3 regions of the Isoptericola sp. S6320L genome follow, and region 3 is predicted to be linked to each of the others. Evidence: predicted binding sites of a transcription regulator. Region 3 holds the regulator's gene; each other region holds the start of a gene.

Region 1 (10,196 bases), on a different contig from region 3:
CGAGCGCCGTGTAGCCGAGCCCGAGGCCGCCGACGAGGACGCGCAGGCCGCCGGCGGGTGCGTCGAGCCGGGCGAGGGCGAGGGTGGCGAGCTCGCGCTCCGCCACCGTGAACAGGCTGGACATGAGGTACTCGTCGCCGAGCCGGACCTCGTACACGTCCTGCTGCGCGGCCGGGTCGTACCGGCGGCGCAGGCTGATCTCCCCCATCGGCGTGGTCTGGAAGTCGAGCTCTTCGAAGCGCAGCGGCATGGCTCAGCGTCTCACGCGGCGTCGCCCCGCCCCCGGCGTGCCACGAGGGCGGCCGGGAGCGAGGCGTGCGGGACGGCCGTCAGTCGTCGAGGTCGACGGTGCGCGAGATCCGTTCGCCGGTGGAGGACCTCACCACCACCTTGACCCGGTCGTCGTCCGCGCCGAACGTCCGGCCGAGGGTGACGTTGCCGAACGAGTTCGCCCGCGAGGTGGTCGAGGCGACCCTGCTGCCGTCCCGGTAGAACGTGGCGGTCCACCGGGCGCCCTTCGTCGGGCCGTTGACACGAACCTGCGCCGTCACGCGGTCGTCGCCCGACTCCTGGACCGAGTAGCCGTACCTGCTGCCCTTCGAGCCCTTGCCGCTGCGGCACTCGAGATCGTCGTCGAGCTCGACCGTGCGCGCGGCCCGCTGGCCGCTGCTCGAGACGGCGACGAACCGGAACCGGTCGTCGTCGTCTCCGCGCACGGTCCTGGCGACGCTGATGTTCCCGTGACGGTTCGCCCGCTCGGTGATCCGGTAGGCCTTGCTGCCGTTGCGGTAGACCGTGACGGTCCACCGCTGGCCGGGCTTCGCGGCGTCGACCCGCATGGCCGCCCGCATCCGGTCGTCGTCGCGCTCCGCGAGCGTCACCCGGTACTGCGCGTTCTTCGAGGCGTACCCCGTGCAGCTGACCCGGTCGTCGTCGTCGGCGTGCGCCGCGCCCGCTCCCATGCCGACGCTCGCCAGTGCCAGGCACAGCGCGGCGAACGTCCCTAAGATCCTGTTCTTCATCACAGGTGCTCCCCGGTGAGAGTGCCGCGGGGCGCGGGATGCGCTGTGCGGCTCGTGCCTCGCACGCTAGGGACGGTCCATGAGGCCACCGTGGCAGCACCGTGAGAGAGGTCTCATGAAGCCTGGTGGCCGCACGTCACGGGACGGCGCCGCCCTCCCAGGGCCGCGCGCCGATCACGGGCCGGCTCGCCGCGTAGTCCTCGCGCATCATCGGCGAGGAGATCATCATGTCCGCCGTCGCGACGTTGCACGCCATGGGCACGTTCCAGACCGCCGCGAGCCGGAGCAGCGCCTTGACGTCCGGGTCGTGAGGCTGCGCCTCGAGCGGGTCCCAGAAGAAGATCAGCATGTCGATGAAGCCCTCGGCGATCTTCGCGCCGATCTGCTGGTCACCGCCCACCGGTCCGGACAGGAGCCGGTGGACCGGCAGGCCCAGCTCGAACTCCAGCATCGTCCCGGTGGTCCCCGTGGCCCAGAGCGAGTGCCCGGAGAGCGTCCCCCGGTTGAACTCTGCCCAGCGCAGGAGCTCGACCTTCTTGTTGTCGTGGGCCACCAGGGCGATGCTGTGCTGAACCGCGTCCATGGGAGCGCTCCTCACCCGGGCGCGCGCTGCACCCGTCTGCCTCATGCTTCCACGCGCGGGGCGGACCGGCAGCGAGTGCGCGATCAGCCTTCCGCAACACTCGAACGGGTGTTCGATTTCTGATAGTCTCGGTGCATGACAACGAGGTCCGCCGACACCCGCACCAGGGCAGATTCCGGTGCCCGACGGCGGCCCGCCGGCCGGGACGTGACGCTCGCACGCCTGGACGAGCTGTTGGCGGACCTGAGCGCGGCCCAGGCCGAGATCAACGCCCTGGAGGGCCGCCGGGCCGCGCTGCTGGCCGACATCGCCGACCTGGCCGAGGACGCCGAGTCGGCGGTGCTCGACACCGACGACCCGTCCCTGCGGCGGACCTCCTCGTCCCGCCGGCGGGAGCTGGTGCGGCGGGCGGTCGTCGCCGAGGTCGGGACCACGCTGCGCCTGGGCGAGCACGCCGCCGGAAGCCTTTGCGAGCAGGCGCAGACCCTGCGGCGCAAGGCACCCCGGTCGTTCGCGGCGCTGGCCGCCGGCCGGTGCTCCTGGGCGCACGCGGCGCGCCTCGCCCGGCACCTCGCCGACCTCGACCCGGCGGACGCCCGGCGCGTCGAGTCCTCCGTCGCCCCCGCGCTGGCCACGAGCACCCCGGCCCAGGTGGACGCCCGCACGCGGCGCGCACGCGACAACGTCCACCCCGAACCGGTCGAGGTCCGGTCCGCGAAGGCGTCGGAGCACCGGGCGGTCTACCTCGACGACGCCCGCGACGGGATGGCCTGGCTCACGGCGCACCTGCCCGTGACCCTCGCCCATGCGGCGTACGACCGGCTGACCCGCACCGCGACGGCGCTCCACGCGGAAACCGACAGCCTCACCGTCTCCCAGGGCCGCGCGGACGTCCTGGCCGCGCTGCTGCTCGACGACGGCACCCTGGACCGCGACGCGGTACCCGCGACGGCACCCGGTAGAGACTCCGGGACAGCCCCCGGTACGGCCCGCACGCGCCCCGTGCTGGGCATCGCGACGATCGCGCGGAGCATCCGCCCGCAGGTCACGGTGACCGTGCCGGTCCTGACCCTGCTCGGCGTCGCCGACATCCCCGCGGACCTGGACGGCCACGTACCGGTCGCACCGGACACGGCCCGCGAGCTCGCCGCCCTCGCGCCGTCGCTCCGGCGCGTGCTGACCCACCCCGAGTCGGGCGTTCCGCTGTCGGTGGGACGGGAGAGCTACACGGCCCCGTCGGCGCTCAAGGCCACGCTCAGGCACCGCGACGCCACCTGCCGGTTCCCGGGGTGCACGGTGCCGGCGGTCCGCGCCGACCTCGACCACACGACGGCGTGGGCCGACGGCGGCACCACCGGGGCGGACAACCTGGCCCACCTGTGCCGGCACCACCACGTGCTCAAGCACCAGACCGGCTGGACGGCACGGCAGGGTCCGGCACCCGGCGGCAACCTCGAGTGGACCTCACCCACCGGTCGACGCCACACCACCCGCCCGGACGGCGGCGTCGTCGCCAGTCGGCACGGCTCAGCGCCACGCGACTCGGCGCCACGCGACCTCTCGTCCGTGGGCTCCGGCGACCCTCCGTTCTGAACCGCCGCTGGCTTGCACCTCTGCCCCGTCAACCTCGGTCCCCTCACACTCGGTCCCACGTCACTCCGTGCCCTCGACGCCGCACCGCGCCCATGCGTGACAATGGACGGGTGACAACCCCCGCACCCGCCCCTCTGCGTCTCGGCACCCGCGGCAGCGCACTGGCGACCACCCAGTCCGGGCTCGTCGCGCGTCGGCTGGAGGTGCTCCTGGACCGCCCGGTCGAGCTCGTCCGCATCAAGACCGAGGGCGACGTCAAGACCGGCTCCCTCGCCTCCCTCGGCGGCACCGGCGTGTTCGTCACCGCGCTGCGCGACGCGCTGGCCGGGGACCGCTGCGACGTCGCCGTGCACTCCCTCAAGGACCTGCCGACCACCCCCGCGCCCGGGCTGACCTACGTCACGCCCGAGCGCGAGGACCCGCGGGACGCGCTCTGCGCCCGCGACGGACGCACGCTCGACACGCTGCCGCGCAACGGTCGCGTCGGGACCGGTTCGCCGCGCCGTGCCGCACAGCTCCAGGCCGCGCGTCCCGACCTCGAGATCGTCGACATCCGGGGCAACGTCGAGACCCGCCTGGCGCGGGCCCTCGGACCCGACCCGGACCTCGACGCCGTGGTGCTCGCCCTCGCCGGTCTTGCGCGCCTGCACCGCACCGAGGTGGTCAGCGAGATCCTCGACCCGCTCGTCGTCGCCCCCGCGCCCGGCCAGGGTGCGCTCGCCGTGGAGGCGCGCAGCACCGACCTGGTGCCCGACGGCGGCACGACGGGCAGCCCGGGGCTCGGCGCCGTGCTCGCCGAGGCGTTCGCCGAGCTCGACCACCGGCCCACCCGGCTCGCCGTCACCGCCGAGCGCGCCGTCCTGGCGCGGCTCGAGGCGGGCTGCGCCGCACCGATCGGTGCCTACGCCCGGCTGGAGGACGGAGTGCTGGTGCTGTCCGCCGTCGTCGCCTCCCTGGACGGCACCGAGCAGCTCAAGCACACCGCCCGCGTCGAGATCGCCCCGACGGCGACGCTCACCACAGCCGACGAGGCCGCCTACGCCCTGGGCGTCCGGGTCGCCGAGCGGCTCCTGGCCGACGGCGCTGCCCGGCTGGCGCCCCTCTCCCCGGCCGAGCCCGCTCCGCCGGAGCCCACCCGGGCCACCACCGGGACGGACGACCCGGAGGGGGCGTGACCGACCTGACCGGGCGCACCGTCCTGCTGCCCCGATCCCCCGCACGCGCCGCCGGGCTGGCCGGCCTCCTGCGCCGCGCCGGGGCCGAGGTGACCGTCGCGCCCGTCATCGAGCGGGCTCCCGCCGACGACGGCGCCACGCTCGCGGCGGCAGTCTCCGACGTGCTGGCCGGCCGGTACGCCTGGGTCGTGATCACCAGCGTCAACGCGGTCGAGGCGCTCAGCGCCGCACAGCACCACCCGACCGGCGCGACCAGCGCGACGCTGGCCGCCGCACCCGTCCGGTGGGCCGCCGTCGGGCCCGCGACCGTGCGCGCCCTGGCCGACGCCGGGATCGCGGCCGACCTGGTGCCCGACGGCGAGGCGTCCGCGGACGGCCTCGTCGCCACCTTCCCTGCTCCGTCGTCCGCGGCTCCGGCCTCCGCGGATCCGGCCGGCACCCGGGTCCTGCTGCCGCTCGGGGACCGGGCGCGCCCCACGCTGCGCGACGGGCTCCGGACCCTCGGGTGGACGCCGGACGTCGTCACCGCCTACCGCACCGTGCGCAGCGACCTGCCGGCGGACGTGGTGGGCGCACGCTATGACATCGTGGTGGTGACCTCCGGCTCCGTGGCCCGCGAGATCGCCACGCAGTACGGCACGCACGCGCCCGTCGTCGCGATCGGCCGACCCAGCGCCGAGGCGGCGCGCGAGACCGGGCTGACCGTGGCCGCCGTCGCCGACCGTCCCACCGACGCGGCGCTCGCCGCCGCCGTCACCACCGCCTGCGAAGGAGAACCATGAGCACCTCGGGGATCGTCCACCGGCCACGGCGGCTGCGCGCCACGCCCCGCATGCGCCGCCTCGTGGCGGAGCACCGGCTGCACGCGGCGGACCTCGTGCTGCCGCTGTTCGTCAAGGAGGGCATCTCCGCGCCCGTCCCGATCAGCTCCATGCCCGGCCAGGTGCAGCACAGCGAGGCCACCCTGCACGACGCCGTCACCGCGGCCGCGCGGGCCGGGCTCGGCGGCGTGATGCTCTTCGGCATCCCGGCGGTGCGTGACGCCCGCGGCACCCAGGCCGAGGCGCCCGACGGGATCCTGCAGCGCGGCATCCGTATCGCGCGCGAGGCCGTCGCCGCGGTCGAGTCGGAGACCGGAAGGCCGGGGCCCGTCGTCATGGCGGACACCTGCCTGGACGAGTTCACCGACCACGGGCACTGCGGCGTCCTCACGGACGGCCCCGACGGCACGGCCGTCGTCGACAACGACGCCACGCTCGAGCGGTACGCGACGATGGCCGTCGCCCAGGCGCGGGCCGGCGCGGACGTCGTCTCGCCGTCGGGCATGATGGACGGCCAGGTCGCCGCGATCCGCGACGCGCTCGACGACGCCGGGTTCGAGCACGTGTCGATCCTCGCCTACAGCGCCAAGTACGCCAGCCCGTTCTACGGTCCGTTCCGCGAGGCCGTCGACTCGGCGCTGCAGGGCGACCGGCGGACCTACCAGATGGACGCCGCCAACGCCCGCGAGGGACTGCGCGAGGCCGACCTGGACCTGGCCGAGGGCGCGGACATGGTGATGGTCAAGCCGGCCGGCTCCTACCTGGACGTGCTGCGCGGTGTCGCCGACCGCTCCGACGTCCCCGTGGCCGCGTACCAGGTGTCCGGCGAGTACGCCATGATCGAGGCAGCCGCCGCGAACGGCTGGATCGACCGGCGCGCCTCGGTGCTCGAGTCGGTCCTCGGCATCCGGCGCGCCGGGGCCGACGTGATCCTCACCTACTGGGCGCTCGAGATCGCCTCGTGGCTCGAGTGACCCCGGCCGACGACGCACGCCGCAGCAACCCCACGGAGGAACGACGATGACGGACACCGCAGGCTTCGGGCACATCGAGGCGGCACTGGTGAGCAGCACGCCCCCGGTCGACAACCACGAGGCCTTCCTGCGCGCCCGGCGCGCGATCCCCGGCGGCGTCAACTCGCCGGTCCGCGCCTACGGCTCGGTCGGCGGCGACCCTCGGTTCCTGGCGAGCGCGCGCGGCGCGTACGTCACCGACGTCGCCGGGCGCGAGTACGTCGACCTCGTCGGGTCGTGGGGTCCGGCGCTGCTGGGGCACGCGCACCCCGAGGTCGTCGCCGCCGTGCAGGAGGCCGCCGCCCGCGGGCTGTCGTTCGGGGCGCCCACGGTGGGCGAGATCGAGCTCGCCGAGGAGATCCGGCGTCGCGTCCCCGCCGCCGAGCGGGTCCGCCTCGTCTCCACCGGCACCGAGGCGACGATGACGGCGGTCCGCCTCGCCCGCGGCGTCACCGGACGCCCGCTGGTCATCAAGTTCGCCGGCTGCTACCACGGGCACGTCGACGCCCTGCTCGCCGAGGCGGGCTCCGGCGTCGCGACGCTGGCGATGCCGGGCACCGCGGGCGTCACCGAGGCCTCCGCCGCCGAGACGCTCGTGCTGCCCTACAACGACCTGCCCGCGGTCGAGGCGGCCTTCGCCGAGCACGGGGAGCGCATCGCCGCGGTCATCACCGAGGCCGCGCCCGCCAACATGGGCGTGGTGCCGCCGTCGGACGGGTTCAACGCCGGGCTGCGGCGGATCACCGCCGCGCACGGGGCGCTGCTGATCCTGGACGAGGTGCTCACCGGGTTCCGCGTCTCCGAGGCCGGGTACTGGGGCTTCGAGAACGCCGGCCAGGCGGCCGAGGACGTCTGGACCCCCGACCTGTTCACCTTCGGCAAGGTGGTGGGCGGAGGGATGCCCGTGGCCGCGCTCGGCGGGCCGGCCGCGATCATGGACCAGCTCGCACCGACCGGGCCGGTGTACCAGGCGGGCACGCTGTCGGGGAACCCGGTGGCGGTGGCTGCCGGCCTGACCACGCTGCGCCTGGCGGACGACGGCGTGTACGCACGCGTCGCCGAGGCGGCCGACGCCGTGTCCCACGGGCTGGGCGAGGCGCTCGACGCCGAGGGCGTGCCGCACCGCATCCAGCGGGCCGGGTCGCTGTTCTCGGTGTTCTTCGGCGAGGCCGCGGCCCGCGACGGCGTCGCCTCCTACGCCGACGCCCAGGCGCAGGACGTGTTCCGGCACGGACCGTTCTTCCACGCGATGCTCGACGCAGGGGTCAACCTGCCGCCGTCGGTGTTCGAGGCGTGGTTCTGCTCGGCGGCCCACGACGACGACGCGGTGCACCGCATCCTCGAGGCGCTCCCCGCCGGGGCACGGGCGGCGGCCGCGGCGAGCGCCTGACCAGCCGACTCAGCAGGTGAGACGGGTCGTCCAGCCCATCGGCAGCGCGGCGCCGGTCTGGCATGCTGTCCCCCGGCGACGTGGGGATCGGCGAGGGAGACGACGGATGGGTGAACGGCTGCAGCTCGACCTGGAAGCGGTGCGGGACACGTCCGCGCGGCTGCGGAGCATCGGGCGATCGCTCGCGGACGCGGAGTCCGCCGCCGACGACCTCGCCGCGATGATCCCGCACCGCGGGCTGGCTGGCGCGGTCGCGACGTTCGGCAAGAACTGGGACGTCGCGAGGACAGAGCTCATCGCCACGCTGGAGGGCCTGCAACAAGCCGCCGACGGCGTGGCGGACACGTTCGCCGAGGTCGACGGCGAGCTGGCCGTGGCGGTGGAGGGCAACCGATGACGACACGTACCGAAGCGCTCCAGGGCGTCTGGACGATGGAGCCGCTCGACGGCGACGCCGGCGGGATCCGACGGCACGCGACCCGCTACACCCGTCTCGCCGAGAAGGTCGGCACCGCCGTGACCGACCTCAAGCGAGCGATCGCGGACGCCGAGGCGCACGAGTCCGAGGCGATGACCGAGCTCGCCACCCAGTCGGACGAGGTGATCCCCCACCTCGCCGCCATCCAGGACCGCTACGAGACGGCGGGATCCGCCCTGAGCACGTTCGCGGACGTGCTCGACCAGGCACAGTCCGACGTCACCGGGGCGATCGCGGTCCGGGAGTCCACCGCCGACACCGTCTCGTCCTACGACGCGCAGATCACCGAGGCCGAGCACGCGATGCAGTGGGCCACGATCGAGGAACTGGAGTCGCGCCGCGACGAGCTGACCCGGCTCGAGAACGCCGTCGAGCCCCTCACCCAGACCCTCGTGGAGGCGCGGACGTCGTACGACGGTGCGCTCGCGGCCGTCGAGGAGGCGGGAGACGTCGCCCGACGCAAGATCGACGACGCCGTCGACGCCGACGGGCTCACCGACTCCCGCTGGGACAGCTTCAAGAGCTGGGTCACAGACAACATGGGCTGGATCAAGGTCCTCAAGGACGCTTTGTCGATCATCGCGACGGCCCTCGGAGTGCTATCGATCTTCTTCCCCTTCCTGCTGCCCTTCGCCGTCGCGTTCGCGGCGGCGACCTTGCTCCTCAGCCTCACGCTAGCGACGACGGGCAACGGGTCCTGGCTCGATGTCGGGCTCGACACGGTCGCGCTGCTGACCCTGGGCGTCGGCGCAGCGATCGGGTCCGGCGTCAAGGGCGCGACCGGGGCACTCCGGGTGACACGCTCCGCACGGCTCGCGTGGTCCGGCGCACAGCGTCCCGGCGTGTTCGGCACGCTCCTGCGCCCGTTCCGAGCCGCCATGCAGTACGGCGACGAGGCGGTCCGCGTCGCCGACGACATCTCGGGCGTCCTGCCCGACGGGATGATGCTCGAAGGCATCAAGCTCGCGGGTCGCCCTGCCTACCGGAGCCTCGACGACGTGTGGAGAGTGTTCCGTGGCGGCGGCACCGACGGAGCAGCCTTCGCTACTGCCGCACAGAACGCCCGTCTCGGTGCCGGCGGCCTGGTCGACGACGCGATCCTCGGCGCCGGGGGTGCGCTGCGGAACGCCGGATTCACCAACAACATCGTCGGGGTCGCCGGAACCGGCGTGAGCTGGCACGACGACGTGATCAACGGCGGAATCCTCGGTCTAGGGGGAGGCTTCCGGGAGGCACGCGGCTCGGCGGGCGATGCCCTCCGAGCATACGGCGACTGGTGGGCTGAGGTGGATGGTGCGACGTTCGATGTCGTCGGTGCATGGGACCCAGCAGGGAGATCCAAGTGACGCTCGAGAAGATGCTCGATCGCTGGGACGTGGTCGGCAGACTCACGTTTGTCATGGCGATGTGCTTCTGTGCCGAGATGTTCTGGGTGGTGGTGCAGATGTTCGTCGCACTAGCGATGGGCGACAACTTTGGATCGCTGGGTCTCCTCGCTACCGCGTTCCGTTGGCTCTCTTGGGTCCCGGCATCCATCTATGCTGCGGCAATATTCCTCAGCATCCGGCTTCCACGCGTCCGTCGAGACACGAGTTGGTCCGCTGACGGGCACCTGCGGATTCCACCGATCGGTCGCGGGATGCTCCTCTTCTTCGGAGTCCTGCTCTTCTTCAGCACAGGTGCGCACGCCGGGTCGCTCTTGCCCGAGGATTCTCCTCCCCCCACCGCCGGGTATGTCGTCACCGTGATGTTGTGCTTGAACGGCATCCTCCTGACGCGCATTGTCCTGGGCACCTTCCGACTGCTCCCACGCTCCTGGCGCGTCGCCCCGGCGTCAGCACCTGCGCCCGGCGACGGCATCGAGGTCCCCGAGCAGCGACTCGCACCCCCACGCACTACCCGAGAGCCACCTGCTCCGTGACCGAGACCGTGGCCCCCACACACCCCAGACCACCGGCATACGCCCTCATCCTGCCGCCGGGCTTCGTCCTGATCCCGGCGCAGGGCGACGTCGAGGCCGACGTCCGCGCCGTCGTCCGGCGTCACTACGGCACCCGGCTCGACGACCGGACGCGGGGGCGTATCCGCCGGCTGGAGCGGTCGCTGGTCGCGACGGTGAGA
Region 2 (10,196 bases), on a different contig from region 3:
TGGTCCGAGCACCCCGCGCCGGAAGGTCCCCCGCGCCCCCTGCGCATCGCCGTCTCGCTGATGTGGGTCGGCGCGGTGCTGAGCCTGCTCGGTGCCGTCGTCGCGTATTTCATGGTCGACACGGTGAACACGCTGGTGGCACAGGAGCTCGCCGCCCAGGGGATGCAGGAGCTGGCCACGCCGGAGTTCCTGGCCATGCTGGAGGGCATGATCGTGGTGGGGCTCGTCGCCGGCGGAGCGATCTCTGCCGGCCTCTGGGCCTGGATGGCGGTCAAGAACCGGCAGGGCAGGCCGTGGGCCCGCGTGCTGGGCACGGTCCTTGCCGCGGTGTACGTCGTCAACTACGTGTCCGGCCTGGCTCAGGCCGGCGCGACGCCCCAGGCGGTGCTGGGAGTCCTGCAGGTGGGCCTCGTCGTCACGACCGTCGCGCTGATGTGGCAGCGCGCCTCCTCGGACTACTACGCCACGAGGTCCGCCGCGCGCCGTTGAGCGTGCAGGCGCCCGCGGTCGTGAGCGTCAGGCCGCGAACCCGCCGATGACGGGCACCCACGCACGCACGCCGACCGCGGCGACGAGCCCCTCGCGGCGGAACGGGTCGGTGTCGAGCAGCTCCGTCGCCGCCGTCGCCGACGGGGCGCGCACGACGATGAGGGCGCCGTCCGGCTCCTGGTCCGTGGCGGGCAGGGGCCCCGAGACCAGCACGGCCCCCTCGGCGCACAGCGCCTGCAGGTGGTCACGGTGCGCAGGGCGGACGCGGTCCCGAGCGGAGGCGCTGCCCGGTGCGTAGACGTAGGTGACGGCATAGACGTTCATGGCGCCATCCAAGCATCCCGGGACGGTCGGCGGCCGAGGTGTCCGCCGTACCACCACGAGGACGTGACATGGAACACCTGTACGAATGTCGGTGGTGGGCCGTAGGATGCTGCGGTGAGCAATCGCCTCGTCGTCTCCGGTGCCCGCGAGCACAACCTGCGCAACGTCGACCTCGACCTGCCGCGGGACTCGCTCATCGTCTTCACCGGTCTGAGCGGCTCGGGAAAGTCGTCGCTCGCCTTCGACACCATCTTCGCCGAGGGCCAGCGGCGCTACGTCGAGTCGCTGTCCGCCTACGCCCGCCAGTTCCTCGGCCAGATGGACAAGCCGGACGTCGACTTCATCGAGGGGCTGAGCCCCGCGGTCTCGATCGACCAGAAGTCGACCAACCGCAACCCGCGTTCCACGGTCGGCACGATCACCGAGGTCTACGACTACCTCCGCCTGCTCTTCTCGCGCGCCGGCACCCAGCACTGCCCGGTGTGCGACGAGCCGGTCCAGGCGCAGACGCCGCAGCAGATCGTGGACAAGATCCTCGACCTGCCGGAGGGCACCCGGTACCAGGTGCTCGCACCGGTGGTGCGCGGGCGCAAGGGCGAGTACGCCGAACTCTTCGCCGAGCTGCAGACGCAGGGTTTCTCCCGGGCGCGGGTCGACGGTGACGTCGTCCAGCTCAGCAGCCCGCCCGCGCTGGAGAAGAAGGTCAAGCACGACATCGAGGTGGTCGTCGACCGGTTGGTCGCGCGTGACGGCGTGCAGCGCAGGCTGACCGACTCCGTGGAGACGGCGCTGGGACTGGCGGGTGGACTGGTGATGATCGACCTGGTCGACGTCACCGACGACGCCGGTGAGGAGAACGGACTGCCCGGTCTGCTGAAGTACTCCGAGAAGCGTTCCTGCCCCAACGACCACCCGCTGAGCCTCGACGAGATCGAGCCGCGGACCTTCTCGTTCAACGCGCCGTACGGCGCGTGCCCGGAGTGCACCGGCATCGGCTTCCGCCTGGAGGTCGACCCCGAGCTGATCGTGCCGGACCACGAGCGGACGCTGCGCGAGGGCGCGGTCGCACCGTGGTCGCAGACCTCCTCCGAGTACTTCGAGCGCGTCCTCGGGGCGCTCGCCGAGGAGATGAAGTTCTCGATGGACGTCCCGTGGCGAGCGTTGCCGCAGCGGGCTCGGGACGCCGTCCTGCACGGGCGCAACCACCAGGTGCACGTGAAGTACCGCAACCGGTGGGGCCGCGAACGCCAGTACTCGACGGGGTTCGAGGGCGCGGTGACCTTCATCGAGCGCCGGCACGCCGAGACCGAGTCGGACTGGTCCAAGGAGCGGTACGAGGCCTACATGCGTGAGGTCCCGTGCCCGGAGTGCCACGGCGCGCGCCTCAAGCCGGAGGTCCTCGCGGTCAAGGTGGGCTCGAAGTCGATCTGGGACGTGTGCCGGCTGCCGATCGGCGACGCCAAGGAGTACCTGGACGCGCTCGAGCTCGGTGCGCGCGAGACGGCGATCGCGGGCGAGGTGCTCAAGGAGATCCACGCGCGGCTCGGCTTCCTGCTCGACGTCGGGCTGCACTACCTGACCCTGGAGCGGGCGGCGGGGACGCTGTCGGGCGGGGAGGCGCAGCGCATCCGCCTGGCGACCCAGATCGGCTCGGGCCTGGTGGGCGTCCTGTACGTGCTCGACGAGCCCAGCATCGGCCTGCACCAGCGCGACAACCGCCGACTCATCGACACCCTCACCCGGCTCCGTGACCTCGGCAACACCTTGATCGTCGTCGAGCACGACGAGGACACGATCCGCGCGGCGGACTGGATCGTCGACGTCGGGCCCGGCGCGGGCGAGCACGGCGGCGCGGTGGTGCACTCCGGCGACTACGCGGGGCTGCTGGAGTCGGAGGGCTCGATGACGGGTGCCTACCTGTCCGGCCGGCGGAGCATCGCGCTGCCCGCCGCGCGCCGCGGGGTGGACCCCGCGCGCCAGGTCTCCGTGGTGGGTGCGCGGGAGAACAACCTGCGCGACATCGACGTGTCGTTCCCGCTGGGGGTGCTCACGGCGGTCACGGGCGTCTCGGGCTCCGGCAAGTCGACCCTCGTGAACTCGATCCTGCACACGGTGCTGGCCAACGAGCTCAACGGTGCCCGGCAGGTCCCCGGGCGGCACACGCGCGTGACCGGCACCGAGCAGCTGGACAAGGTCGTGCACGTCGACCAGGGGCCGATCGGCCGGACGCCCCGCTCGAACCCCGCGACCTACACGGGGGTGTGGGACCGGGTGCGCAAGATCTTCGCCGAGACGGAGGAGGCCAAGGTCCGTGGCTACGGGCCGGGCCGGTTCTCCTTCAACGTCAAGGGCGGCCGGTGCGAGGCCTGCTCGGGCGACGGCACGCTGAAGATCGAGATGAACTTCCTCCCGGACGTCTACGTGCCGTGCGAGGTGTGCCACGGCGCGCGGTACAACCGCGAGACGCTCGAGGTCCACTTCAAGGGCAAGACGGTCGCCGACGTGCTCGCCATGCCCATCGAGGAGGCCGCCGAGTTCTTCGCGGCGTTCCCCGCGATCTCGCGGCACCTGTCCACGCTGGTGGACGTCGGGCTCGGGTACGTGCGCCTCGGGCAGCCGGCGCCGACCCTCTCCGGGGGCGAGGCGCAGCGGGTCAAGCTCGCGAGCGAGCTGCAGAAGCGGTCGACGGGCCGCACCGTGTACGTGCTGGACGAGCCCACGACAGGTCTGCACTTCGAGGACATCCGCAAGCTGCTGGGCGTCCTGCAGTCGCTGGCGGACAAGGGCAACACGGTGCTCGTGATCGAGCACAACCTCGACGTCATCAAGAGCGCCGACTGGGTGGTCGACATGGGGCCGGAGGGCGGCTCGGGCGGCGGCATGGTCGTGGCGCAGGGCACGCCCGAGCAGGTCGCCGAGGTCGAGGCGAGCCACACGGGGCGGTACCTCGCCGAGGTGCTCGCGGCGCACCCGGACGTTCCCGTCGAGCCGCCGGCGGCATCGGCCACCGCCTCGCCGGCACCCACCGGACGCAAGAGCACCAAGAAGGCGCGAGCCACCAAGCGCGACGCCGCCTGAGCCTCTACGGTGTGGCCATGGGAGCCCACCACGAGTACTCCGTCGCCGTCCGTTGGCCCGCTGCCGAGGTCGTGCCGGGCGGCGCCGACGCGGTGACGTCGTCGTACACCGCGTACACACGCGACCACGACGTCGTGCTGCCCGGTCGCCCGGTGCTGCCCGGATCGGCGGACCCGAGCTTCCGCGGCGACCCGGACCGCTTCAGCCCCGAGGACCTGTTCGTGGCCAGCCTGTCGCAGTGCCACATGCTGTGGTTCCTGCACCTGGCGGCCGAGAGCGGGCTCGCGGTGCGGGAGTACACCGACGACGCGACCGGGACGATGCGGGTCGAGGCTCGTGGCGAGGGCCAGTTCACGGACGTGACGCTGCGGCCGCGGGTGGTCGTGGAACCGGGGGAGCGGGCCACCGACGAGCACGTCGAGGCTCTGCACCACCGTGCGCACGCCCTGTGCTTCCTGTCCCGGAGCGTCAACTTCAGCGTGCTCGTCGAGCCGGCACCGCTGCACCTGGCGGACGCCGCCGCCTGAGCGGTTCCCGCGATGTCGGTGCCCTGACCTAACCTGGGGCCCATGGCCGACCCTGCGACATATCGACCTCGGCCGGGAGAGATCCCGACCTCGCCGGGCGTGTACCGGTTCCGTGACGCCCACGGCCGCGTGATCTACGTCGGCAAGGCGAAGAACCTGCGTCAGCGGCTGTCCAGCTACTTCCAGGACGTCGCCAACCTGCACCACCGCACGCAGCAGATGGTCACCACGGCCGCCTCGGTCGAGTGGACGGTCGTCGGCACGGAGGTGGAGGCCCTCGCCCTGGAGTACTCCTGGATCAAGGAGTACGACCCCCGGTTCAACGTCAAGTACCGCGACGACAAGTCGTATCCCTACCTCGCGGTCACGATGGGTGACGAGATTCCTCGGGCGCAGGTGATGCGCGGGGCGAAGCGCCCCGGCACGCGCTACTTCGGTCCCTACGGTCACGCGTGGGCGATCCGCGAGACGCTCGACCTCCTGCTGCGGGTCTTCCCGGTGCGGACCTGCTCGGCCGGGGTGTACCGGCGGGCGCAGCAGTCGGGCCGCCCGTGCCTGCTCGGCTACATCGACAAGTGCGCCGCGCCCTGCGTCGGGCGGATCAGCCCTGAGGACCACCACGACCTGGCGCGTGACCTGTGCGACTTCATGGCGGGCGACACGGCCCGCTTCGTGCGCCGGCTCGAGCAGGAGATGTCCGACGCCGCCGCGAACCTCGAGTACGAGCAGGCGGCCCGGCTGCGCGACGACCTGGCGGCCCTGCGGCGCGTGACGGAGAAGAACGCCGTCGTGCTCTCCGACGCGACCGACGCCGACGTCTTCGCCATGGTCGGCGACGAGCTGGAGGCGGCGGTCCAGGTGTTCCACGTCCGCGGCGGCCGGATCCGGGGTCAGCGCGGCTGGGTGGTCGAGAAGGTCGAGGACGCCACGGACGCCGAGCTGGTGGAGCACCTGCTCCAGCAGGTCTACGGAGCGGTCGACGACGCGCGCGACCCCGACGCGTCCGAGCGTGAGGCACGGGCCGTGGCGCGCGACGCCGTGCCCCGGGAGGTGCTCGTGCCCGTCCTCCCCGCGGACCTCGAGCAGGTCACGGCCTGGCTGGCCGGTCTGCGGGGAGCCCGGGTCGACGTCCGGGTGCCGCAGCGCGGCGACAAGCGCGAGCTCGCCGAGACCGTCCGCAAGAACGCCGAGCAGGCGCTCGCGCTGCACCGGACGCGGCGCGCCGGCGACCTCACGACCCGCAGCCAGGCGCTGGCCGAGCTCCAGGAGGCGCTCGGGCTCGACGAGGCCCCGCTGCGGATCGAGTGCTACGACGTCTCGCACACCCAGGGCACCTACCAGTCGGCGTCGATGGTCGTGTTCGAGGACGGGCTGCCGCGCAAGAGCGAGTACCGGTCGTTCTCGGTCCGCGGGCCGGACGGCGACGGCGCGGCGGACGACACGGCAGCCATGTACGAGGTCATCACCCGCCGCTTCAAGCGCTACCTCAGCGACCGGCACGCCAGCGGCGAGCTCGGGACGAACGGCGAGGTCGCCTCGGAGGTGGACCCGGAGGAACGTCGGCGCTTCGCCTACCCGCCGCACCTCGTCGTCGTGGACGGTGGCCCACCACAGGTCGCGGCGGCCGCCCGGGCGCTCGCGGAGCTCGGGGTGACCGACGTCGCGCTGTGCGGGCTGGCGAAGCGGCTGGAGGAGGTGTGGATGCCCGGCGAGGACTATCCCGTCATCCTGCAGCGCGCCTCCCAGGGCCTGTACCTGCTGCAGCGGGTCCGGGACGAGGCGCACCGGTTCGCCATCGCCCAGCACCGTCGTCGCCGCAGCAAGGGCATGGTCTCGTCCGTGCTCGACGACGTCCCGGGCCTCGGCCCGGCACGCCAGCAGGCGCTGCTCGCCCGGTTCGGCTCGGTGAAGCGGCTGCGTGCGGCGAGCGTGGAGGAGATCGCCGAGGTCAAGGGCATGGGCGCACGCACCGCCCAGGCGGTGGCCGACGCGCTCGCCAAGAGCGACGCCGTCGGCCAGGGCGGCACCGTGCAGGGTCCGCGGGCTGGCATGCTTGACCCATGAGCGAACCGTCGCCCATCACCGTCCCGCAGGGCATCGCCGCGATCGAGGCCGCCACGCCCGCACCTGACCGTTCCGACCCCGAGGTGCTCATCATCACGGGCATGTCCGGTGCCGGCCGCACCCGGGCGGCCGGAGTCCTGGAGGACCTCGACTGGTTCGTGGTGGACAACCTCCCTCCGCTGATGATCGTCCCGCTCGTCGACCTGATGACCAAGGCCGGCTCCTCGGTCGAGCGTCTGGCGGTCGTCGTCGACGTCCGTGGGCGCGAGTACTTCCCCGAGCTGACCGAGGCGCTGGGGCACCTGCGGTCGGGCGGGGTCACCTACCGGATCCTGTTCCTCGACGCCTCGGACGAGGTGCTCGTGCGGCGTTTCGAGAGCGTGCGCCGTCCGCACCCGCTGCAGGGCGGCGGGCGCATCCTCGACGGCATCGCCGCGGAGCGTCGGGTGCTGGCCTCGATCGCCGAACGGGCCGACGTCGTCCTCGACACCACCGGCCTGTCGGTGCACGACCTCGCCAAGGAGGTGCGCGACGCCGTCGCCGCCGGCTCGGTCGACGCCCTGCGGATCAACGTGGTGGCGTTCGGCTTCAAGTACGGTCTGCCGCTCGACGCCGACCACGTCGCGGACGTGCGGTTCCTCGCCAACCCGTACTGGATCTCCGAGCTGCGCCACCTGACGGGGCAGGACGAGGCCGTGCGCAGCTACGTCCTGGGACGGCCCGGCGCGACCGAGTTCGTCGAACGGTACGTCGCGGCCCTCGAGCCCGTGCTGGCCGGGTACCTCGCGGAGGAGAAGCGGTACGTGACGATCGCCGTCGGATGCACCGGCGGCAAGCACCGGTCCGTCGCGCTCGCCGGAGAGATCGCCGACCGCCTGCGCGCCACCGGGCAGCGCGTCACGGTCACCGCCCGTGACCTCGGCAAGGAGTGAGACGCTGAGCTCCGCACCCGCCGAAGGCGTCCTCGCGCGCCCCTTCCCGACACCTCGCGAGATCGGCGGCCCGGAGGGGCCGCGGACGGTCGCGCTGGGCGGCGGCCACGGCCTGGCCGCGAGCCTGGGCGCCCTGCGCCTCCTGACGGACCGGCTCACGGCCGTGGTCACGGTGGCCGACGACGGCGGCTCGTCCGGACGGCTGCGTGACGAGCTCGACGTGCTGCCCCCGGGGGACCTGCGCATGGCGCTCGCGGCCCTGTGCGACGACTCGGAGTGGGGTCGGACGTGGAGCGACCTCCTGCAGCACCGGTTCGCCTCGGGCGGCGAGCTCGACGGGCACGCGATGGGCAACCTCCTCATCGTCTCGCTGTGGGAACGCCTCGGGGACACCGTGGCCGGCCTCGACTGGGTCGGACGCCTGCTCGGGGCGCGCGGCCGGGTGCTGCCGATGGCGTCGGTGCCGCTGGTCGTCGAGGCCGAGGTCGTGGACGAGGGCGTGACGACGACGGTCGTCGGGCAGAGCAGCGTCGCCCGGTGCGGGGGCAGGATCGACACGCTGCGGCTCGACCCTGCCGACCCGCCCGCGTGCCCGGAGGCCGTCCGCGCCGTGATGGAGGCGGACTGGGTCGTGATGGGACCGGGGTCCTGGTACTCGTCGGTCCTCGTGCACCTGCTCGTGCCGGAGCTGGCGGCGGCCCTGCACGCGACGCCGGCGCGTCGGTGCGTCACCCTGAACCTCAGTGCTGAACCGGGGGAGACCCACGGTCTGACGGCGCCCGAGCACCTGGCGGCGTTGCGTCGGCACGCGCCCGGGCTGCGCGTCGACGCCGTCCTGGCGGACCCGTCCGCCGTCGACGACACCGAGGAGCTGCGGGAGGCGGCGCAGGCGCTGGGGGCCCGGCTCGTCGTCGGTCCCGTGGCGCGGGGCGACGGCACGCCGCGGCACGACCCGCTCCGGCTGGCGGCCGCCTACCGGGACGTCTTCGAAGGGCCGGAGCCACGGGCCGGGGGCGACACCCACGGCTGACGGCGCACGTCACGGGCCCGTGGCAGGATGACGCCATGGCGCTGACGGTAGAGGTGAAGGACGAGCTGTCCCGGCACGTGGTGACCCGGACGTCGTGCCGCAAGGCCGAGGTGTCGGCGATGCTGAGGTTCTCGGGCGGGCTGCACATCATCTCGGGGCGCGTGGTGATCGAGGCCGAGCTCGACACGGAGTCGGCGGCGGCCCGCCTGCGGCGGGCGATCGTGGACCTGTACGGGCACGCCAGCGAGCTGATCGTCGTCCGGGCCGGAGGCCTGCGCAAGAACGACCGGTACGTCGTCCGTGTGGTGCGCGACGGGGAGTCGCTCGCCCGGCAGACCGGGCTGCTGGACTCGCGGGGGCGGCCGGTGCGCGGCCTGGCGCCCGAGGTCGTCTCGGGCGGGGTGGACGCGGCGGAGGCGGTGTGGCGTGGTGCGTTCCTGGCGCACGGCTCGCTGACGGAACCCGGTCGGTCCATGTCTCTCGAGGTGACGTGCCCGGGGCCGGAGGCGGCGCTGGCGCTGGTCGGTGCCGCCCGGCGCATCGGGGTGCAGGCGAAGTCCCGCGAGGTGCGCGGGATCGACCGCGTCGTGGTGCGTGACGGGGACGCCATCAGCGAGGTGCTGCGCCGGATGGGCGCGGTGGTCACCCGCGAGACGTGGGAGGAGCGCCGGGCCCGCCGCGAGGTGCGGGGCACGGCGAACCGCCTGGCGAACTTCGACGACGCGAACCTGCGGCGGTCGGCCCGCGCGGCGGTCGCGGCCGGCGCGCGCGTGCAGCGGGCGTTCGAGATCCTGGGCGACGAGGTTCCGGAGCATCTCCGCGAGGCCGGCGAGCTGCGCCTGGCCCACAAGCAGGCGTCGCTGGAGGAGCTCGGGCAGCTCGCCTCGCCGCAGCTCTCCAAGGACGCGGTGGCCGGCCGTATCCGGCGGCTGCTCTCGACCGCGGACAAGCGGGCCATGGACCTCGGCATCCCCGACACCGAGGCGGGTCTGTCGCCGGACCTGCTGGACCTCTGACCCTCGTCGCCGACCACTGGTCGGACCACCTGTCTCACGGGGGACCGGAGTCAGCAGCAGGCAACGGATGGGTATAGGCTCCCAGGTGTCAGGTGACGACGGTGTGACCCTGGACTTGATGTCCCGGCCATGCGTCACGGGACCTCCGGGGTGGCTCCGTACGTTCCAGCGCGCCGACGGCGCGCGTGAGTTTGGCATCAACCGTGTGCGCCGGTCCGGATCCGGCGCGCCCTGAGGAGGGCTATCGTGACCATCCGCGTCGGCATCAACGGCTTCGGCCGCATCGGACGTAACTTCTACCGCGCTCTCGTCGAGTCGGGTGCGGACATCGAGGTCGTGGGCGTCAACGACCTGACCGACAACAAGACCCTGGCCCACCTGCTGAAGTACGACACCACGCTGGGTCGCTTCGGCAAGACGGTCGAGTTCGACGACGACAACATCATCGTCGACGGCACCAAGATCCGGGCCCTCGCCGAGCGCGACCCGGCGAACCTCCCCTGGGGCGAGCTGGGTGCGGACATCGTCATCGAGTCCACCGGGTTCTTCACGGACGCCACGAAGGCCAAGGCGCACATCGACGCCGGCGCCAAGAAGGTCATCATCTCCGCCCCGGCGAAGAACGAGGACGCCACCTTCGTGATGGGGGTGAACAGCGACCAGTACGACCCGGCCGCCCACCACATCATCTCCAACGCCTCGTGCACCACGAACTGCCTCGCCCCGCTGGCGAAGG
Region 3 (10,196 bases):
CGGCGACCTGGTCCACCGGGTCCACGAGAACGGCGAGCTCGTCGGTGAGGAACACCTCCCGGACGGCACGCGACTGAGGGGCCGCGTCGACGCGGCGCTCGCCGCGGAGCTGGAGGACGTGGCGCTCTGAACCACGCCGCACCGCCCCGGGCCCACGTCCCCGCCCCGCGGGGCTGTGGACCCGGCGGGAGCGGCGTGCCGTGCGCCCGTAGGATCGTCCGGTGAACTCGTCCGCCGCGTCTGCCGACGCTCCCGAGAACCCGCCCGAGGTCACCGAGCTGCTCGACCTCGCCGTGGCGGCCCTGGGCGGGTCGCGACGCGAGGGTCAGGACCGGATGGCCGCAGCGGTGACGGGTGCCGTGGAGTCGGGTCGGCACCTCCTCGTCCAGGCCGGTACCGGCACCGGCAAGTCCCTCGGCTACCTGGTGCCCGCGGTGCGGCACGCGGTCACGGCCGGCGAGCGGGTGGTCGTGTCCACGGCCACGCTCGCGCTGCAGCGGCAGGTGATCACGCGTGACCTGCCCCTGGTGGCCGATGCCGTCGCGCCGCGCCTGCCGCGGCCGCCCCGCGTGGCGCTGCTCAAGGGCTGGCACAACTACCTCTGCCGACACAAGGTCACCGGCGGGTACCCGGTCGACGGTGCGACGCTGTTCGACCTCCCGGCCGACCCTGGCCCCGGCGAGGGGTCGTCCGCCGAGCAGCACCCCGCCGCGGCGTCGCACGGCCGCTCCGACGACGGCGCACGCCTCGCCGACCACGTCCGCCGTCTGCACGCGTGGGCCCAGGAGACCGACACCGGGGACCGGGACGACCTGGTGCCCGGCGTGCCCGACCGGGCATGGCGCCAGGTGTCGGTGACGTCCCTGGAGTGCCTGGGGCAGCGGTGCCCGCTGATCGACGAGTGCTTCGGCGAGCGGGCGCGCAACACCGCCCGCGAGGCCGACGTCGTGGTGACCAACCACGCGATGCTCGGCATCGCCGCGTCGGGCAACACCAACGTGCTGCCGGAGCACGACGTGCTCGTGGTCGACGAGGCCCACGAGCTGGTCGACCGGATCACGGCGGCCGCGACGGTGGACCTGTCCGGCGGGACCGTGGAGCACGCCGCCCGCCTCGTGCGTCAGCACGGCGGGACGCTGACGGACGACCTCGACGCCGCCGCCCGGTCGCTGGCGGAGGTGCTCGCACGGGTCCCGGCCGAGCGCTATCCGCAGGGTCTGCCCGCCGAGCTGCAGTCGACGGTCGGGGCGGTGCGCGACGCCGCACGGTCGCTGCTGAGCGACCTCAAGCCGGACAAGGGCGCCGAGCCGGACGCCGGCCTCAAGATGGCGCAGTCGGCCCTCCAGCAGCTCTTCGAGGTCGCCGAGCGCATGGCGGCGCAGGACACGAGCGACGACGTCCTGTGGTGCTCGCGACCGCCGGCCGACGTCCCGTGGGGGGACGGCGTGGGCCGGTTGCACGCCGCACCGCTCGCCGTCGCCGGCCTGATCAGCAGCCAGCTCCTCGGCGACCGGACCGGCGTCCTCACCTCGGCGACGCTCGCGCTCGGCGGGACGTTCGACCCGGTGGCCCGGTCCCTCGGGCTCGCCGCGTCGACGGGCGAGGACGACACGGTGTGGCGGGGTCTGGACGTGGGCAGCCCGTTCGACTACCGCAAGCAGGGCATCTGCTACGTCGCCAAGCATCTGCCGGCCCCCGGCCGTGAGCCGACGACCGAGGCCCAGCTCGACGAGATCGCGGGGCTGATCGAGGCGGCCGGCGGGCGGACGCTCGGGTTGTTCTCGTCCCGGCGGGCGGCCACCGCGGCCGCCGAGGCGATGCGTGAGCGGCTGGACGTCCCGGTGCTCTGCCAGGGGGACGACCAGCTGCCGACGCTGGTGCAGCAGTTCGCGCAGGACCCGGCGACGTGCCTCTTCGGCACCCTGTCGCTGTGGCAGGGCGTGGACGTCCCGGGTGACGCCTGCCGGCTCGTCATCATCGACCGGGTGCCCTTTCCCCGGCCGGACGACCCGGTGAAGGCTGCTCGCGCCCGTGCGGTGGAGCAGGCGGGCGGCAACGGATTCATGCAGGTCGCCGCGACGCACGCCGCGCTCCTGCTCGCCCAGGGCGCGGGGCGGCTCATCCGGTCGACCTCCGACAGGGGTGTCGTGGCGGTGCTCGACCCTCGTCTCGTCACCGCGCGGTACGGCACCTTCCTGACCCGGTCGATGCCGGACTTCTGGCGCACGACCGACGCGGACCTGGTCCGTTCGGCGCTCCGGCGGCTCGCATAGCGCACCGCCGGAGTGCCGCCTACGCTGGCCGGGTGACAGCACCCCGCAGCACGACCAAGCTCGCCGTCGTCGGTGCCGGAGCGGTCGGTGCCACCCTCGCCTTCACCGCGCTCGCCCGTGGCTCCGCCCGGACGGTCGCCCTCCTGGACGTCAACCGGGCCAAGGTCGAGGCCGAGGTGCTCGACCTGCAGCACGGTGGGATGTTCGTCCCCCAGGCCGAGGTGCTCGGCTCGGACGACGTCGAGGTCTGCCGCGGCGCGGACGTCGTGGTGGTCACCGCCGGGGCCAAGCAGCGTCCGGGGCAGTCGCGCCTGGACCTTGCCGAGGCCACCATCTCGCTGACCCGCGAGATCCTTCCGGGGCTGGTCGAGGCCGCGCCGGACGCCGTGTTCCTCATGGTGACCAACCCGGTCGACGTGGTGACGTACGCGGCGCAGCAGATCTCCGGCCTGCCGCCCGAGCGTGTCTTCGGCTCGGGCACGGTGCTCGACTCGTCACGACTGCGCGCTGCTCTCGCGCAGCACTGCGGGGTGGCGACGGCGAACGTGCACGCCTACATCGCCGGCGAGCACGGCGACTCGGAGATCGCGCTGTGGAGCTCGGCGCGCATCGCCGGCGTCCCGCTCCTCGACTGGGAGGCGCTGCCCGGCCGCCCGCCGCTCGACGACGACGCCCGCAGGTCGATCGCGCGCGACGTGGTCGAGTCGGCGTATCGCGTGATCGCGGGCAAGGGTGCCACGAACTACGCCGTCGGCCTCGCCGCGACCAGGATCGTGGAGGCGGTGCTGAACGACGAGCACCGCGTGATGCCCGTCTCCACCCGGATCGAGGACTTCCACGGCATCCGCGACGTGTGCCTCTCCCTGCCGACGCTGGTGGATTCCCGCGGTGCGACGACGGTCGTCGACACGCCGCTGTCCGAGCAGGAGGTGGCCGGTCTGCGGTCGTCGGCGGCGAGCGTGCGTTCCGTGCAGCAGCGCTTCGGCCTGTAGCCGCCGCGGCGACGCGGCCGCAGCAGCCCGGCGTCCTCTCGAGGCCGCCCCGACTACAGGCTGCGCAGGACCGCCACGACACGGCCGAGGACCTGTGCCTCGTCACCGGAGATCGGGTCGTAGGCCGGGTTCTGCGGCATCAACCAGGTGTGCCCGCCGGACTGCTTGAACGTCTTGACCGTGGCCTCTCCGTCCAGCATCGCGGCGACGACCTCGCCCTGCTCCGCGACGTTCTGCCGGCGCACCACGACCCAGTCGCCGTCACAGATGGCGGCATCGATCATCGAGTCCCCGGCCACCTTGAGCAGGAAGAGCTCGCCGTCGCCCACCAGCTGGCGGGGGAGCGGGAAGACGTCCTCGACGACCTGCTCGGCCAGGATCGGGCCACCGGCGGCGATGCGGCCGACCAGCGGGACGTAGGAGGGGGTCGGGGTCGCGTCCTCCGCGCCGTCCGGCATCGGCGGACGCAACGGCGCGACCGGCGCCTCGGCGGGTGAGGCCACGGTCGCGGCGGCGCCACCCGCGGCCGGGTCGACGACCTCCATGGCCCGCGGCCGGTTCGGGTCGCGGCGCAGGTACCCCTTCCGCTCGAGCGTGGTGAGCTGGTGCTTGACCGACGAGGGGCTGGCCAGGCCCACCGCCTCACCGATCTCCCGCATCGTGGGCGGGTAGCCCCGGCTCTCCACCGAGTCGCGGATCGTGTCCAGGACCCGACGCTGGCGCGGCGTCAGCCGGTCGGGGCCCGCGGAGATCTCGGAGACGGACGCGAGCGTGCCGTCGTGCGAACCGGACCCGGCGCCTTCGGTCTCGCGTGTCGTCGTCATGCGTCTCTCCCGTCAAGAACCAGACAAACCTGTCATCGCTCCCGTCAGCGTAGGTCAGATCGCCCCGGACATCAAACGTTTGTTCGAGATCTCTCGACGCGTGTCGGTGTGCCGTGGTACCAATGGGTACAGGTGTTCGACGAACAGGCGTTCTACGGACGGGCGTTCGAGCGCAGCGTCTCGCAGACGGCTGACACCGGTCCGGGACAGGTCCGAGGGAGAGGACGACGCAATGGCATCGATCGCAGTGGTTCCGCAGGCCGACCCGGGTCCCACCGGTCCGTTCGGCCGTGGTGAGGCCGGCGTGCTGGGGCTCGGCGGCCTACGGCTCACGGCGAGGGGTCGCCGCGTGCTCGTCGGACTCGTGGCCCTGCTCCTGGCGGTGCCGGCGGTCGCCTGGGGTGCCCTCGCCGTCGCGAACCCGCCCGACCGGGCCCAGGAGGTCCGGCTGGAGACCGTGGCTCCGGGGGAGACCTTGTGGCAGTACGCACGGACGGTGGCGGAGCCGGGGGAGGACCTGCGCGACGTCGTCGCCGCCCTGCGGGAGCTGAACGGCCTGGGCAGCGCCGAGCTCAGGGCGGGCCAGGTGCTGGTGCTGCCGCTCGAGTAGCCGCACCCGGTGTTGCACCGAGGGCTGGCTGGCGCATACTTTCGTCGGGCAGCCGGGCACGGGCCCGGCCTCGACCGCAGGAGACCCCGGATGCACTGCCCGTTCTGCCGACACGCCGACTCGCGCGTGGTGGACTCGCGTACCGCCGACGACGGATCGTCGATCCGCCGTCGTCGTCAGTGCCCGAACTGCCAGCGGCGCTTCACCACGATCGAGACCGCCAGCCTGTCCGTCGTCAAGCGCTCCGGCGCCACGGAACCGTTCAGCCGGGACAAGGTCGTCTCCGGGGTGCGCAAGGCGTGCCAGGGCCGGCCGGTCAGTGCCGACGACCTGGCCCTGCTGGCGCAGCGGGTGGAGGAGACGTTGCGTGGGTCGGGCAGCGCGGAGATCGACGCCTACGAGATCGGGCTGGCGATCCTCGGGCCGCTGCGGGAGCTCGACGAGGTGGCCTACCTGCGTTTCGCGTCGGTCTACCAGTCGTTCGACTCGCTGGACGACTTCGACGCCGCGATCACCTCGCTGCGTGCGGAACGCGCCGAGCGCGAGGCCGGCTCCGGGGCGACACCGGGTGAATCGTCGGAGTCGACGAGCCCAGGGCACACCTGATCCGAAATCCCCTCGCGCTCGCAGGCCCGGTGGCGCATGCTGAGCCCTATGACAGACGACAAGAGGACCACCGCTCCCGGTGACGAGGCCAAGGCCCGGTTCAAGGAGGCGCTCGACAAGAAGAACGCGGCCCGCCACCGCACGTCGGACTCCGAGCGCAACACCGGGTCCGTGCACGGGTCGGAGACCTCGGGTCCCGTGCAGCCGATGTTCCGGCGCAAGTCCGGCTGAGCTGCCGCTCCGCACGACGGAGGGCCTGCACCATGCGCTGGTGCAGGCCCTCCGTCGTGCTCGGGTGCGGCGGCCGGTCAGCCGGCGGCCGGGCCGGGCGGGAACTCCGGACGTTCGAAGGCGTCGCGGATGCGCAGCCGCACCGTGGTGTCCATCGCCATGAGCTTCTTCGAGGCGCCGCGCTGGGTGACGTCGGAGATGTCCGTGACGACGTACCCGAGGTCGCCTCGGGTGGCGAGCATCTGGGCCTCGATGTTGGCACCGTGGTCGGCGAAGACCTGGTTGACGGCCGCGAGCACCCCCGGCACGTTGCGGTGCAGCAGGGCGATGCGCCCCACGCCGGTGTGCTCGAGCTGCAGGTTCGGCAGGTTGACCGAGAGGGTCGTCGACGCCGTCAGGAAGTAGTCGCGCAGCTTCTTCGCGACGAAGTGGCCGATCGACTCTTGCGCCTCGAGCGTCGATCCGCCGACGTGCGGCGTGAGGATGACGTTGTCCAGCCCGCGCAACGGGGACTCGAAGTGGTCGCCGCGCTTCTTCGGCTCGGTCGGGAAGACGTCGACGGCCGCGCCGGAGAGGTGTCCGGACAGGATGTGCTCGCGCAGGGACTCGACGTCGACGACGAAGCCACGGGAGAGGTTGAGGAAGATCGACCCCGGCTTCATCCGCGCGAACATGTCGCCGGTGAACATCCCGGCGTTGCCGGCGCGCCCGTCCACGTGGATCGTCACGGCGTCGGCGACCTCGAGCAGCTCGCCCAGCGTCTCGACGCGACGCGCGTTGCCGAGCGCGAGCTTCTCGGCCGTGTCGTAGAACACCACGTTCATGCCCAGGTTCTCGGCGAGCACCGACAGCTGGGAGCCGATGTTGCCGTACCCGATGATGCCCAGGGTGCGCCCGCGGACCTCGTGGGATCCTTCGGCCGTCTTGTCCCAGACGCCGTCGTGCAGCGCCTTGTCCCGCACCGCGAGGCGACGGGTGAGGGCGATGATCTCCGCGACCGCCAGCTCCACGACGGAGCGGGTGTTGGAGAACGGGGCGTTGAACACGGCGACGCCGTGCGACGACGCCGCGTCGAGGTCGATCTGGTTCGTCCCGATGGAGAAGGTCCCGACCGCCAGCAGGCCGGGGACGGACTCCAGGACGTGACGGGTGACCTGGGTCTTGGAGCGGATCCCGAGGATCTGGAAGTCGGCGAGCGTCTCGATCAGCTCGGCCTCGTCGAGGGCGCCGGAGCGCGTCTCGACCTCGATCCCCGCATCGCGGAGGATCTCGACGGCAGCAGGATGGACGTTCTCGAGGAGGAGGGCGCGCAGCACGGACCTATGGTGCGCCACCGCGCCCCGCCCCACAAACCCGTCTCATCCTTCGTCCACCAGGCCGTCGGGCAGGCGGCGGGCGTGCACCACGACGAGCTGCTGGGTCGGGCGGGTCATGGCCACGTACAGGTCCCCCCATCGCCCCGGTCCGGCGGCGACGTCGGCCGGCTCGACCAGCACGACGGCGTCGTACTCGAGCCCCTTGGCCTCGCGGGGCGAGGTGACCACGACCTGGGCGTCCTCGGGGCGCTGGGCGGCGAGCCGTGAGGCCTCGGCCGGCCCCAGCGCGTCGGTGAGCGCAGCGGCCACCCGCTCGCCCAGCGCCGGGACCGACTGCTGCGCGGCGATGACGGCCACCCGCCCCGACCCGTCGCGGGAGACGTGCTCGCGCGCGAGGTCGGCCGCGCGCGCGGCCGCGGCCACGACCGGGTCGTCGACCCGCTCGACGTGCAGGGCGTCGGGGAGGTCGCGGGCGGCGGTCAGGGGGGAGACCGGCAGCCCGGCCGCCGTCGCCACGCGCTGGGCGGAGTCGGCGACGGCGGCCGGCGTCCGGTAGCTGACGGTGAGCTCGCTCAGCCGCCAGCCGTCCCGCAGGACGGCGTCGAGCGCCGCGGGCCACGACGTCGCACCCGCTGCGGACGAGGTCTGGGCGACGTCGCCGACGATCGTCAGGGACCGGGACGGGACACGGCGGACGATCGCGTGCCACGCCATGGGGCTCAGCTCCTGCGCCTCGTCGACCACGACGTGGCCGTAGGTCCACGAACGGTCGGCTGCGGCGCGCTCGGCCGTGGTCAGCACGGGACCGGACTCGGCGAACCGCGCCGCGAGGGTCTCGGCGTCGACCAGCCCGCCGCCGGCCCCGGTGGACTCGAGCACGGAGCGGGCGTACTCCAGCTCGGCGGCGCGCTGCGCCTCCGCGGCGCGCGACTCGGCCCTGGCCAGGGAGTCGTCGACGCCGAGCAGCTCGGCCGCCTCGTCGAGGAGCGGGACGTCGGACTCCGTCCAGGGCGCGTCGGGCGAGCGGCGCAGCAGCTGCCGCTCCCGCGCGGTCAGCTCGGGTGCGGCCTCCGCGAGCCGGTGCGGCTTGGCCCACAGGTCGGCGACGAGCTTCTCGGGAGTCAGCGGGAACCAGGCGAGGTTGATGGCCACCCGGACGTCCCGGTCGGCCCGCAGGTCCTCGTTCAGCACGGCGACGTCGTGGTCGGACAGCTCGGAGTCGGTCCGTGCGCGGTACTGGTCGATGAGCCGCGCCAGCATCTCGCGCACGAACGTGGCCCGCGCCTCGTTGTGCGGCTTGTGGGTCCGCCGGGCGCGGGCGATCGCGTCCCGCACGTCCCGCCGTCGGACCTCGAGGTCGACGCCGTCGACGCGCACCGGCACGTCGCGCTCGGGGATCCGCTCGCGGGCCCGGACGGCGCGGCGGATCGCCGTCCGCCACAGGAGCCGCCCCTTGATCTCGGCGACCGGGCCCTCGTCCACACCCTCGGCCCGCAGCCCCGGCAGCAGCTCGGACACGGTCGTCGAGACCACGCCGGTCTCGCCGAGCGAGGGCAGCACCTGGTCGATGTAGCGCAGGAACGCGCGGCTGGGCCCCACGAGCAGCACGCCCGAACGCTCCAGCACCCGTCGGTGCGCATAGAGCAGGTAGGCGGCACGGTGCAGCGCGACCGCCGTCTTGCCCGTCCCCGGGCCGCCCTGGACGACGAGGGCGCCGCCGAGGTCGTCGCGGACGATGCGGTCCTGCTCGCCCTGGATCGTCGCGACGATGTCGGCCATCCGGCCCGTCCGTCGGGTGGCGAGCGACGCGAGCAGCGCGCCCTCCCCGGACAGCGAGGACACGTCCAGGCCGTCCGAGACGGCGTCGAGGTCGAGCACCTCGTCCTCGTAGCCGGTGACCGTCCGCCCTGCGGTGACCACGTGCCGACGACGGCGGATCCCGTCAGGGTGCACCGCCGTCGCGCGGTAGAACGCCTGTGCCGCCGGGGCCCGCCAGTCCGTGAGCAGGGTCCGGTGCTCCTCGTCGGCGAGGCCGATCCGTCCCACGTACCGCACCTCGCCGTCGTCGAGGTCCAGGCGGCCGAAGGCGAGCCGGTCCTCGACGGCATCGAGCTGCGCCGCACGGTCCGCGTACAGCGTGGCGAACGCGTCGCGCTCGCTCCGGTTCTGGGGCGAGCCGGAGGGGCCCACCCGACGGACGTCCGCCAGGCGCTCGCGCGCGACGGCGCGCAGCGTGTCGAGGCGGTCGTACAGCCGGGTCACGACCGCCTGCTCGCGCGCCAGCTCTTCGTGCCTGCCCGCCACACGTCCTCCCGATGCTCCTCGATCCGCGGCCGACCATCATTCCACGCGCGGCGGGTCGAGTGCGCCGCGCGGGGCGGCGGACCGGCGACGCGCCGGGTCGTGGGCGATGACGCCGACCGGTGCGACGGCATAGGATCACGGTCATGATCAGCGGCGACGGGGGACGCGCCGGGTCCGAGGGCGGCGCGTCGGCGGAGCCGACCGTGGTGCTGCTCGTGGAGGACGACGACGGTGACGCCCTGCTCGTGACCGAGCTGCTCGCCGACGCCGAGATCGAGATCGAGGTGCGCCGGGCGACGTCGGTGGCCCAGGCCGCCGACGAGCTCGCCCAGTCGGCGGTGGACTGCCTCATCGTGGACCTGGGTCTGCCGGACGCCGTCGGTCTCGGAGCGGTGGAACGCCTGCGCCGCTCGACCGAGCGGCACCCGGTGCCGCCCGCCCTCGTCGTGCTGACGGGCCACGCCGGGATCGACCAGGGCGTGCGCGCCGTCGCGGCGGGTGCGGACGACTACCTGGTCAAGGGCGAGACGGGTCCTGACCTGCTGGGGCGCTCGCTGCGCTACGCGCTCCAGCGCCGGCGGTCGGCGGCGCAGCAGCGGGCCCTGTACCGCAGCGAGGTGCGGGCCGCGGAGACGGCACGGCTCGAACGCGCCCTGCTGCCCAAGCCGCTCGTCGAGGACGTCGCCGTGTCCGTGATGGTCGGCTACCTGCCCGGGGGCAACGGCCTGCTCGGCGGGGACTTCTTCGACTCCGTCGAGATGGCCGACGGCACGGTGCTGTCGATGGTCGGGGACGTGGCCGGGCACGGGCCGGACGAGGCCGCGCTCGGCGCGACGCTCCGCACGGCCTGGCGCACCCTCGTGCTGACGGGCACACCGCCGGTCGACGTGCTCGGCCACCTGGAGCGCGTCCTGGTCACCGAGCGGTCCCGGCCGGAGACGTTCGTGACCCTGTGCCAGGTGGCGGTCGCGGCCGACCGCGGAGCGATCGACCTCTACCTCGCGGGGCACCCCGCGCCGATGCTCCTCACCGGACCCGTC

What was found. The regulator LexA, encoded in region 3, represses DNA repair genes until DNA is damaged. The targets are predictions, from matches to a motif close to TCGAACANNTGTTCGA.
Region 1: the regulator LexA is predicted to act here: its motif matches at 1,706-1,721, upstream of MWU57_RS09495 (HNH endonuclease signature motif containing protein).
Region 2: the regulator LexA is predicted to act here: its motif matches at 883-898, upstream of uvrA (excinuclease ABC subunit UvrA).

What each region holds. Positions count from the first base shown of each region.
Region 1 covers NZ_JALKAT010000013.1:19,919-30,114, forward strand. The annotation lists gene MWU57_RS09480 (spermidine synthase) at 1-250, opposite strand, end outside; gene MWU57_RS09485 (hypothetical protein) at 330-1,022, opposite strand; gene MWU57_RS09490 (methylglyoxal synthase) at 1,159-1,605, opposite strand; gene MWU57_RS09495 (HNH endonuclease signature motif containing protein) at 1,741-3,198, shown strand; gene hemC (hydroxymethylbilane synthase) at 3,291-4,373, shown strand; gene MWU57_RS09505 (uroporphyrinogen-III synthase) at 4,370-5,155, shown strand; gene hemB (porphobilinogen synthase) at 5,152-6,168, shown strand; gene hemL (glutamate-1-semialdehyde 2,1-aminomutase) at 6,215-7,597, shown strand; gene MWU57_RS09520 (hypothetical protein) at 7,704-7,994, shown strand; gene MWU57_RS09525 (hypothetical protein) at 7,991-9,421, shown strand; gene MWU57_RS09530 (hypothetical protein) at 9,418-9,996, shown strand; gene MWU57_RS09535 (hypothetical protein) at 9,993-10,196, shown strand, end outside.
Region 2 covers NZ_JALKAT010000002.1:74,334-84,529, reverse strand. The annotation lists gene MWU57_RS01895 (hypothetical protein) at 1-489, shown strand, start outside; gene MWU57_RS01890 (YciI family protein) at 517-813, opposite strand; gene uvrA (excinuclease ABC subunit UvrA) at 928-3,891, shown strand; gene MWU57_RS01880 (OsmC family protein) at 3,909-4,418, shown strand; gene uvrC (excinuclease ABC subunit UvrC) at 4,461-6,482, shown strand; gene rapZ (RNase adapter RapZ) at 6,479-7,414, shown strand; gene yvcK (uridine diphosphate-N-acetylglucosamine-binding protein YvcK) at 7,476-8,444, shown strand; gene whiA (DNA-binding protein WhiA) at 8,480-9,460, shown strand; gene gap (type I glyceraldehyde-3-phosphate dehydrogenase) at 9,707-10,196, shown strand, end outside.
Region 3 covers NZ_JALKAT010000007.1:80,158-90,353, reverse strand. The annotation lists gene hflX (GTPase HflX) at 1-130, shown strand, start outside; gene MWU57_RS06290 (ATP-dependent DNA helicase) at 222-2,273, shown strand; gene MWU57_RS06285 (L-lactate dehydrogenase) at 2,306-3,265, shown strand; gene lexA (transcriptional repressor LexA) at 3,319-4,089, opposite strand; gene MWU57_RS06275 (LysM peptidoglycan-binding domain-containing protein) at 4,322-4,699, shown strand; gene nrdR (transcriptional regulator NrdR) at 4,790-5,305, shown strand; gene MWU57_RS06265 (DUF5302 domain-containing protein) at 5,354-5,536, shown strand; gene serA (phosphoglycerate dehydrogenase) at 5,614-6,852, opposite strand; gene MWU57_RS06255 (AAA family ATPase) at 6,895-9,156, opposite strand; gene MWU57_RS06250 (PP2C family protein-serine/threonine phosphatase) at 9,300-10,196, shown strand, end outside.